DNA from 2 places in the Scandinavium manionii genome. Region 2 is predicted to be linked to the other one. Evidence: predicted binding sites of a transcription regulator. Region 2 holds the regulator's gene; the other holds the start of a gene.
What was found. Region 2 encodes Fur, which represses iron uptake genes when iron is present. Its sites were predicted from a motif close to ATAATAATGAGAACNACTATCAA; they were not measured.
Positions count from the first base shown of each region.

Region 1 (4,660 bases), 120 kb from region 2:
TTCAAGCCAGATCCGCAGGCCCTGCGGTGAAAATTCACCGCGAGAAAGTTTTTCGAGAATGACGCCGCCGTGGCGATCGCCACGTTTCGGCCACCAGTAGGAGCCGGACTGACTCAGCACACAGCCAAAACGCTGCGGCCAGCTGAGCCCGGCGAACATCGCCGCCAGCCCGCCGAAGCTTTGCCCGGCGACCAACGTGCGTTCCGGCTGCTCGCTGAACGGCGCGATGCGCTGAACCTGCGGGAGCAGCTCGGCCTGTAACGCCTGCCAGAAATCGGTGTTGCACGGCAATTCCGCGCTGCGATGGGCGGTGTCGATGGCATCCACCAGCACATACACCGCCGCCGGAAGCTGCCCTTCGCGGGTCAGTCGGGCGAGCGGCGACCACACCGGCATACTTTCAGCCCAGAATTGACCATCAAGCAAAATCGCCAGCGGCCGCGCATGCTGTGACGGTTTTCCGGTGGTGAAAATCCACACCCGGCGGACATTCCCGAGACGCTGGCTGTGCCATTGAATACACACCGGCGGCGTGTACGGTTCGTCGGGGCTGTCCCAGCCTGGCTGTTCAGGGGCGTCGGGCAGTGACAGCGCAGACACCGCATGCCCGCGTCCACCGCGCCAGCTGTGCTTATTACGCGGATCGGCCATCGCCTGCGGCAGCAGTTTTCGCCAGCCTTCGCGCAGCAAAATGCGATCCGGTGCGTTGCCGTTAAACAGCGCTGCATCGAAATCATCGTCGCGTTCAGAAGGAATGAAACAGTAGCTGCCGCGCCAGCTGGCAGGCAGCCGCGTCTGCCACTGCCAGACGTCAGTGCCCGGCAGACGGGACAGCGTCTGCGGCACCGAATTCTGGTGGTGATCGGTCACGCCGGTGATGTAAAGCCACACCCGCTTGAGATTCGAATGCCGCTCGCTACCCGCCGGATCGCGCCAGTAAAACGTGACGTGGCAAAACGCCCCTTCCCGCCGCCATTGTGGCCCGTCAATGCGTTTCCACCAGGCTGCACTCCCTGTCGTTACCGTCTCCGCCACGTTAACCCCGCGCTGTCTGTGGATTATTTTGTTACAGGCTAAAAATTATTGATAATATTATTGATAACTATTTGCATTTGCAATAGCGTATTGACGCGCGTTTTACTTTCCTTCCCCTGCGCTCTGACAGGGGGTTTATTTGATACAGCAGGACGTTGGCTCACAATGAATAACAAACTCAAATCCTTGGCCTTACTGGTCAATCTGGGTATTTACGGGGTGGCATTACCCGTATTCGCAGAAGAGACCGCAAAGGCAAAAACTGCAGACGCTGAAGAAACCATGGTCGTTACCGCGGCGCAGCAGAACCTTCAGGCGCCGGGTGTTTCAACCATTACCGCCGATGAAATCCGTAAACGCCCGCCCGCTCGTGACATTTCCGAAATCATCCGCACCATGCCTGGCGTTAACCTGACCGGTAACTCCACCAGCGGCCAGCGCGGCAACAACCGCCAGATTGATATTCGCGGCATGGGCCCGGAAAACACCCTGATCCTGATTGACGGTAAACCGGTCACCAGCCGGAACTCGATTCGTTTAGGCTGGCGCGGCGAGCGTGATACCCGTGGCGACACCAGTTGGGTTCCACCAGAGATGATTGAGCGTATCGACGTTATTCGTGGCCCGGCTGCGGCGCGCTACGGCAACGGCGCGGCAGGCGGCGTGGTGAACATCATCACCAAAAAAGTGAACAATGAGTGGCACGGCAGCTGGGACACGTTCATGAATCTGCCGGAGCATAAAGATGAAGGCTCCACCAAACGCACTAACTTCAGCCTGACCGGCCCGATGGGCGGCGATTTCAGCTTCCGCCTGAACGGTAACCTGGATAAAACTCAGGCCGACGCCTGGGACATCAACGAAGGCCATCAGTCTGAGCGTACCGAAATTTACCAGAATACCCTGCCCGCCGGGCGTGAAGGGGTGGAAAACAAAGACATCAATGGCGTGCTGCGTTGGGATTTTGCGCCGATGCAGTCGCTGGAACTGCAGGCAGGCTATAGCCGTCAGAACAACCTGTACGCAGGCGATACGCAGAACACCAACACCAATAATTTCGTCAAAGAAAACTACGGTAAAGAGACCAACCGTCTGTACCGTCAAAACTACTCTCTGACCTGGAACGGCGGCTGGGATAACGGCATCACCACCAGCACCTGGGCGCAGTACGAACACACCCGTAACTCACGCAAAGGCGAAGGCCTGGCGGGCGGCACCGAAGGTATCTTCAACTCCGATAAGTTTGTCGATATCGATTTGGACGATGTGCTGCTGCACAGTGAAATCAACCTGCCTGTCGACTTCGTGTTCAACCAGACGCTGACCCTGGGCACCGAATGGAACCAGCAGCGGATGAAGGATATGGCGTCGAATACCCAGACCTTTATGGGCGGCACCATTCCGGGTTACAGCAGCACCAACCGCAGCCCGTATTCACAAGCGGAAATCTTTTCGCTGTTCGCGGAAGACAATATTGAAGTGACCGACACTACGATGTTGACCCCGGCGCTGCGTTTCGATCACCACAGCATTGTCGGCGATAACTGGAGCCCGTCCCTGAACCTGTCGCAAGGACTGTGGGATGATTTCACCCTGAAAATGGGGATCGCCCGCGCCTATAAAGCGCCGAGCCTGTACCAGACCAACCCGAACTACATTCTCTTCAGTAAAGGCCAGGGCTGCTACGCCAGCGCCAGCGGCTGCTACCTGCAAGGGAATGAAGACCTGAAAGCCGAAACCAGTATCAACAAAGAAATTGGTCTGGAATTCAAGCGTGACGGCTGGCTGGCGGGTGCCACCTGGTTCCGCAACGACTATCGCGACAAGATTGAAGCGGGCTATGCGCCGGTGTACACCAACGGTTCCGGAACCGATCTTTACAAGTGGGAGAACGTCCCGAAAGCGGTGGTTGAAGGCCTGGAAGGCACCTTGAACGTCCCGGTGAGCGAGACCGTTAACTGGACCAACAACATCACCTACATGCTGCAAAGTAAAAACAAAGAGACCGGCGATCGTCTGTCTATCATACCGGAATACACCCTCAATTCGACCCTGAGCTGGCAGGTGTATCAGGACTTCTCCGTGCAGTCGACCTTCACCTGGTACGGCAAGCAGCAGCCGAAGAAGTACAACTACAAAGGCCAACCGGCGACCGGTAGCGAGCTGAACGAAGTTAGCCCGTACAGCATTCTTGGCCTGAGCGGCACCTGGGATGCGACCAAATACGTCAGCTTCACCGCGGGTATCGATAACCTGTTCGACAAACGCCACTGGCGCGCGGGCAACGCCCAAACAACCGGCGGCGCGACGGGCTATATGTACGGCGCGGGTGCAGAGACCTATAACGAGTCTGGCCGCACTTACTACATGAGCGTGAATACGCACTTCTGATAACGAGGCCGCCCCTCTCCTGCGGGAGAGGGGTATCACCATGAAAACAGAGCACAGCCCCCTTTCCCTCGACGGTCATACGCTTCATCAGATTGAATTCGACCCCGCGACCTACACCGACGCCGATTTACTGTGGCTGCCCCATCACGCTCAGCTTTTGCCTGCTGGCAAAAAGCGCAAAGCGGAACATCTCGCTGGCAGGCTTGCTGCGCTTTATGCCTTACAGCAACATGGCCTTCGATACATCCCGGCTATCGGCGATAACCGACAACCGCTGTGGCCTAACGGCTGGTACGGGAGCATCAGCCATAGTGGTACGACCGCGCTGGCGGTGGTGTCACGGGAGCCGGTGGGTGTGGATTTAGAAACGGTGTTTAGCGCGGAGGTGTGTGACGAGATTGCTGACAGTATTATTTCGCCCAAAGAACATGCGTTGCTGAAAAATTCTGGGCTTCCTTTCCCGTTGGCGCTGACGCTGGCGTTTAGCACCAAAGAGAGCGTGTATAAGGCGTTAAGTTTCGCGACCAACGACATGCCCGGTTTTACGGCCGCCCACCTTGTGGCAATTAATCGACAACACATCACGGTGCAGTTAACCGCCGCCTTTGCCCCCACGCTGGCGGGGCGAATTTGTCGGGTGGCATGGCTGCAAATCAATAATCAGCTCGTGACCCTACTGGCGAAAACTCTCCAGTCGGCGTAGCTGTTGGCCTTTATCATCAAAATTGCTTTCATCAAGCCAGGCCTGAAGCGCGGTATTAATCGCGGGCCATTCGCCGTCGATGATTGATAGCCAGTCGCTGTCACGGTTTCGGCCTTTGCGCACCATCCGCTGACGAAAACGGCCTTCGAAGGTGAAACCGATGCGTTCTGCCGCCTGGCGTGAGGCGGTGTTCAGGGAATCGCATTTCCATTCCACACGGCGATAACCACAGGCGAAGGCTTCGCGCAGCAGTAGCCAGACCACTTCGGTGCTGATGACGCTGCGCTTCATGCGCAGTGACCAACTAACATGCCCGATTTCCACCGTGCCGTTGGCGCGATCGATTGCCATCAGGCACACCACGCCTGCTGCGCGTTCGCTGCGTAAATCAATGACCGCGAAGGGCACTATCGCGGCGTCATCTACTTTGTCCTGCAGCCAGGCATTTGCCGCCTCAACGGAATCAGGCCGCTCGCTGCCGAGCCACGTCCAGTCGCGGTCATCCGGCGCCAGAGCGAAAGCATCGAACAG
Region 1 covers NZ_JALIGC010000040.1:478,751-483,410, forward strand. The annotation lists gene fes (enterochelin esterase) at 1-1,035, opposite strand, end outside; gene MUU51_RS20055 (TonB-dependent siderophore receptor) at 1,201-3,426, shown strand; gene entD (enterobactin synthase subunit EntD) at 3,467-4,129, shown strand; gene MUU51_RS20065 (GNAT family N-acetyltransferase) at 4,100-4,660, opposite strand, start outside.
Region 1: a site for Fur is predicted at 1,090-1,112, ahead of fes (enterochelin esterase). Genes of this name have one in related genera too.

Region 2 (4,660 bases):
CCCGGTCTTGTTACATTTTTCAGAGTCATTTTTCCCTTCTTTTTTAGAATCCCCTGCTATTAGCGGTTCTCGTGGCTTCATGCTGAAACGTGCATATGTAACAAAACGCAATTAAATATGTGCGCCCTGTCATAATCTTGCGTTTTTGTGCGGAAAAAGGATTGATAATTCGCGTCGCGAAAAATAGTCTACATGCATAGCGTTAGGACTTTTCTGCCTCGCTACTTTTTTGCAGTACTTATTTTTTATCGTTGTTCGCTTTGCGAACGCGTTTTTAAAAGTCAAAGAGGATATACACATGCGTACGTTCAGTGGCAAACGTAGTACGCTGGCGCTGGCTATTGCCGGGGTCACCGCAATGTCGGGCTGGATTGCAGTTCCGCAAGCCAGTGCAGCAGGATTCGTAGACGATTCAACCTTAACCGGCGGCATCTATTATTGGCAGCGTGAGCGTGACCGTAAAGATGTAACCGACGGCGATAAGTACAAAACCAACCTTTCTCACTCCACCTGGAACGCCAACCTCGACTTCCAGTCGGGTTATGCTGCAGATTTTATCGGCCTGGATATTGCGGCCTTCACCGCAATCGAAATGGCTGAATCCGCCGAAAGCGGTCACCCAAACGAAATCGCGTTCTCCTCTGTTAACAAAGGCTATGACGAAGACTGGTCTGGCGATAAGAGCGGGATCAGCCTGTATAAAGCCGCCGCGAAATTTAAACTGGGGCCGACCTGGGCGCGTGCAGGTTATATTCAACCTACTGGCCAGACTTTGTTAGCACCGCACTGGAGCTTTATGCCTGGTACTTATCAGGGTGCTGAAGCCGGGGCAAACTTTGATTACGGCGATGCCGGTGCGTTGAGCTTCTCGTATATGTGGACCAACGAGTACAAAGCGCCATGGCACCTCGAAACTGACCATTTCTATCAGAACGACAAGAAAACCAAAGTGGAGTACCTGCACTCCATCGGTGCTAAATACGACTTCAAAAATGACCTGGTGCTCGAAGCCGCATTTGGTCAGGCAGAAGGCTTTATGGATCAGTACTTCGCCAAAGCCAGCTATAAATTTGATGTTGCCGGGGCGCCACTCTCGACCAGCTACCAGTTCTACGGTGCGCGTGACACCGTCAGTAGCAACACTATCAACGATATCTATGACGGTACCGCGTGGTTACAGGCCCTGACCCTCGGTTATAAAGTGGGCGACGTTGTTGACCTGCGTCTCGAAGGAACATGGGTAAAAGCGGAAGGGCAACAGGGTTACTTCCTTCAGCGTATGACCCCAACCTATGCGTCTTCCAACGGCCGACTGGATATCTGGTGGGATAACCGCTCAGATTTCAACGCCAATGGCGAAAAAGCGGTGTTCTTTGGCGGTATGTATGATCTGAAAAACTGGGATATGCCGGGCTGGGCTGTGGGCGCGTCTTATGTTTATGCCTGGGATGCCAAACCGTCTGACTGGCTTATCAATAGCGCAGGTCAGCGCGAAGATATCTCCTCGAATAAAATTAAAGAGTCAGCTTACAGCCTCGATGCGATGTACACCGTTCAGGAAGGGCGAGCGAAAGGCACGCTGTTCAAGCTGCACTTTACTCAATACGACAACCACTCCGACATCCCGAGCTATGGCGGGGGTTACGGCAACATCTTCCAGGATGAGCGTGACGTGAAATTCATCGTTATCGCCCCGTTCACCATTTTCTGACAAGTCGCGCGGCAGCGTTAACGTCGCCGCGCGCCTATGAGGCCGTATCATGAAAAAATTGATTCTCATCGCGATGATGGCATCCGGACTTGTCGCATGCACGCAACCCCAGACGCCACAGGAAGATAACAAGCTCAAAGAGGCGTACAGCGCTTGTATTAACACCGCTGAAGGCAACCCGGATAAAATTCAGGCGTGTCAGAATGTGCTGGACGTACTGAAAACCGAGAAGTCACATCAGCAGTTTGCCAATCAGGAAAGCGTGCGGGTTCTGGATTATCAACAGTGCATCCAGGCAACGCGTACTGGCAACGATCAGGCGGTGAAAGCCCGCTGTGACCAGATTTGGAAGGAAATTCGTAACAACAACACGACGACCACAACCACAAAGCCATAACCCTCAACTATCGGCCTCTGTGATTGCCTGAAATTTATGCCAAAAAAAAGCCAACCGCGAGGTTGGCTTTTTGCTTTTGAGCGAACGCTGATTATTTCTCAGCGGCGTCGTGTGCGTGTTCATCTTCACGGCAGTCGCCTTCTGCGCAGTGGCCGTAAAGATAAAGGCTATGGTTGGTCAGACGAATGCCATGTCGAGTGGCGATTTCACGCTGACGCGCTTCGATAGAGTCATCGCTGAACTCAATAACCTTGCCGCAGTCGAGGCAGATTAAGTGATCGTGATGATGCTGCTGAGTCAGTTCGAAAACAGACTTGCCGCCTTCGAAGTTGTGGCGGGTGACAATGCCGGCATCGTCGAACTGGTTCAGAACGCGATAAACCGTTGCCAGACCAATTTCTTCGCCCATATCAATGAGGCGTTTATAAAGGTCTTCCGCACTGACATGGTGATTGTCCGGCTCCTGAAGCACTTCCAGAATTTTCAAACGAGGAAGCGTGACTTTCAGGCCTGCCTTCTTTAATGCGGTATTGTTGTCAGTCATGCGGAATCAGTCCTGTTGCTAGGCGATACACTTCCCTATGAGGAAGTATTACTAAGAATGAATTCAGGATAATGCGTCTCATTATAGGACTGCCTGCCCTAAATGGGAACCGTAAACCCTGAGCAAAGTATGCTTTTCAAAAACGAGGCATCATCTGCAAAGCGAAACATCCGACCTCGTCAAAACAGGTGACATTGTACAGATATGTGCTCAAAAGTTAAAAATTTGTAGCGATTAATTTGATTGCTTTTACCTATTAATTTAACACAACTTATCGCTAATACGGCGCAGTACGAATGCTGCACCGTACTAAATCATTAGGCGTTCTTGATCTCTTCGAGGTGCAGCTCTTCGGAGATTTGTTTCACCCATTTTTCGACACGCTCAGCGGTCAGCTCCGGCTGGCGATCTTCGTCAATGGCCAGACCCACAAAGTGGGCGTCATCAGCCAGACCTTTAGAGGCTTCGAAATGGTAGCCTTCGGTCGGCCAGTGACCAACGATAGTTGCGCCGCGCGGTTCGATGATGTCGCGGATGGTACCCAACGCATCACAGAAATATTCTGCGTAATCTTCCTGATCGCCACAGCCAAACAGTGCGACCAGCTTACCGTTGAAGTCTACCTCTTCCAGCGTCGGGAAGAAGTCGTCCCAGTCACACTGTGCTTCACCGTAGTACCAGGTCGGGATACCCAGCAGCAGAATATCGAAACCTTCGAGATCTTCTTTACTGCTCTTGGCAATGTCATGCACCTCGGCAACGTCTTTGCCAAGCTGCTTCTGGATCATCTTCGCGATATTTTCGGTGTTACCGGTGTCGCTGCCGAAAAAAATACCTGTGATTGCCATGAGTAAAATAACCTCTTGAAACGTATTGAAATGATGGTGGAATGTTGCCCACAGATAAAGGCAATGATAGCAGGAGGAGAAGTGCGCGGAAACTGCAATCGCGCCGTACTGCACTCTCTGCTAAATGAAAGTGATTTTTTGCCGTATTTTCAGACAAGTTCCTGGCCGTGTAATGCAGCCAGTTGTTGCAACAATATCTCTTCGATAAGCTCGCTGCGGCTCATATTTCTGGCGTCAGCCAGTTCATTAAGCGCATCCACGGCATCGTTATTGAGCTTCAACTCAACGCGTTTGAGACCGTTGCTTTTGTCGCGTTTAAGCTGATTACGCTTATTAATGCGTAATTGTTCGTCGCGCGAGAGCGGATTGGTTTTCGGCCTTCCCGGGCGACGCTCATTTGCGAACAAATCTAATGTCGTTCGGTCCGTTTGTTCTTTTGCCATGATTCAGAGTGACTTCGGGGAAACAAGCCGCCAGACGACAGGCCCGGCGCAGATAGCGCGCAATCATACATCAGCGAAACCCGCACGCCAACGCCGGGAGGCACAATGGCGCTTGCTTGCTCGGATTTTAATCATTCTGCCAGATAACGGCGAATCGCACGCAGCACCGCATCCGGTTTTTCTGCGTGAACCCAGTGTCCGGCACCCGCGATCACATGCGCGCGGGCCTGCGGGAACTGTGCCAATAACGCCTCGCGATACTCCGTGGTGACGTAAGGCGAATTTCCGCCAGGGATAAACAGAGCAGGGTGGTCCCAGGCAGGAATCGGTTCCCAGCCAACGATATGTGGGTATTGATCCCACAATGCTGGCACGTTGAAGCGCCACGCGCCGTCGACGAACGACTTCAGCAGGAACTGAATCACGCCTTCTTCATCTATATTCTGACGCATGACTTCCGCAGCCTGCTGGCGGCTGGACACGCCCGCGTCGGTCACGGCGTTAATGGCGGCAAAAATCTCATCGTGACGGCGCACCTGATAAGCTACCGGAGCAATATCAATTGCCACCAGTTTTTCAACGCGTTCAGGGGCTAGCGCCGTAAACGCCATCACTGCTTTACCGCCCATTGAATGGCCTATCAGAATCGCCTTCTCAATGCTGTTGGCATCGAGCGTATCGACAAGATCCTGCGCCATTGCGGCGTAGGTCATCTCC
Region 2 covers NZ_JALIGC010000040.1:362,931-367,590, reverse strand. The annotation lists gene chiP (chitoporin ChiP) at 299-1,711, shown strand; gene chiQ (ChiQ/YbfN family lipoprotein) at 1,761-2,108, shown strand; gene fur (ferric iron uptake transcriptional regulator) at 2,200-2,652, opposite strand; gene fldA (flavodoxin FldA) at 2,970-3,500, opposite strand; gene ybfE (LexA regulated protein) at 3,650-3,943, opposite strand; gene ybfF (esterase) at 4,075-4,660, opposite strand, start outside.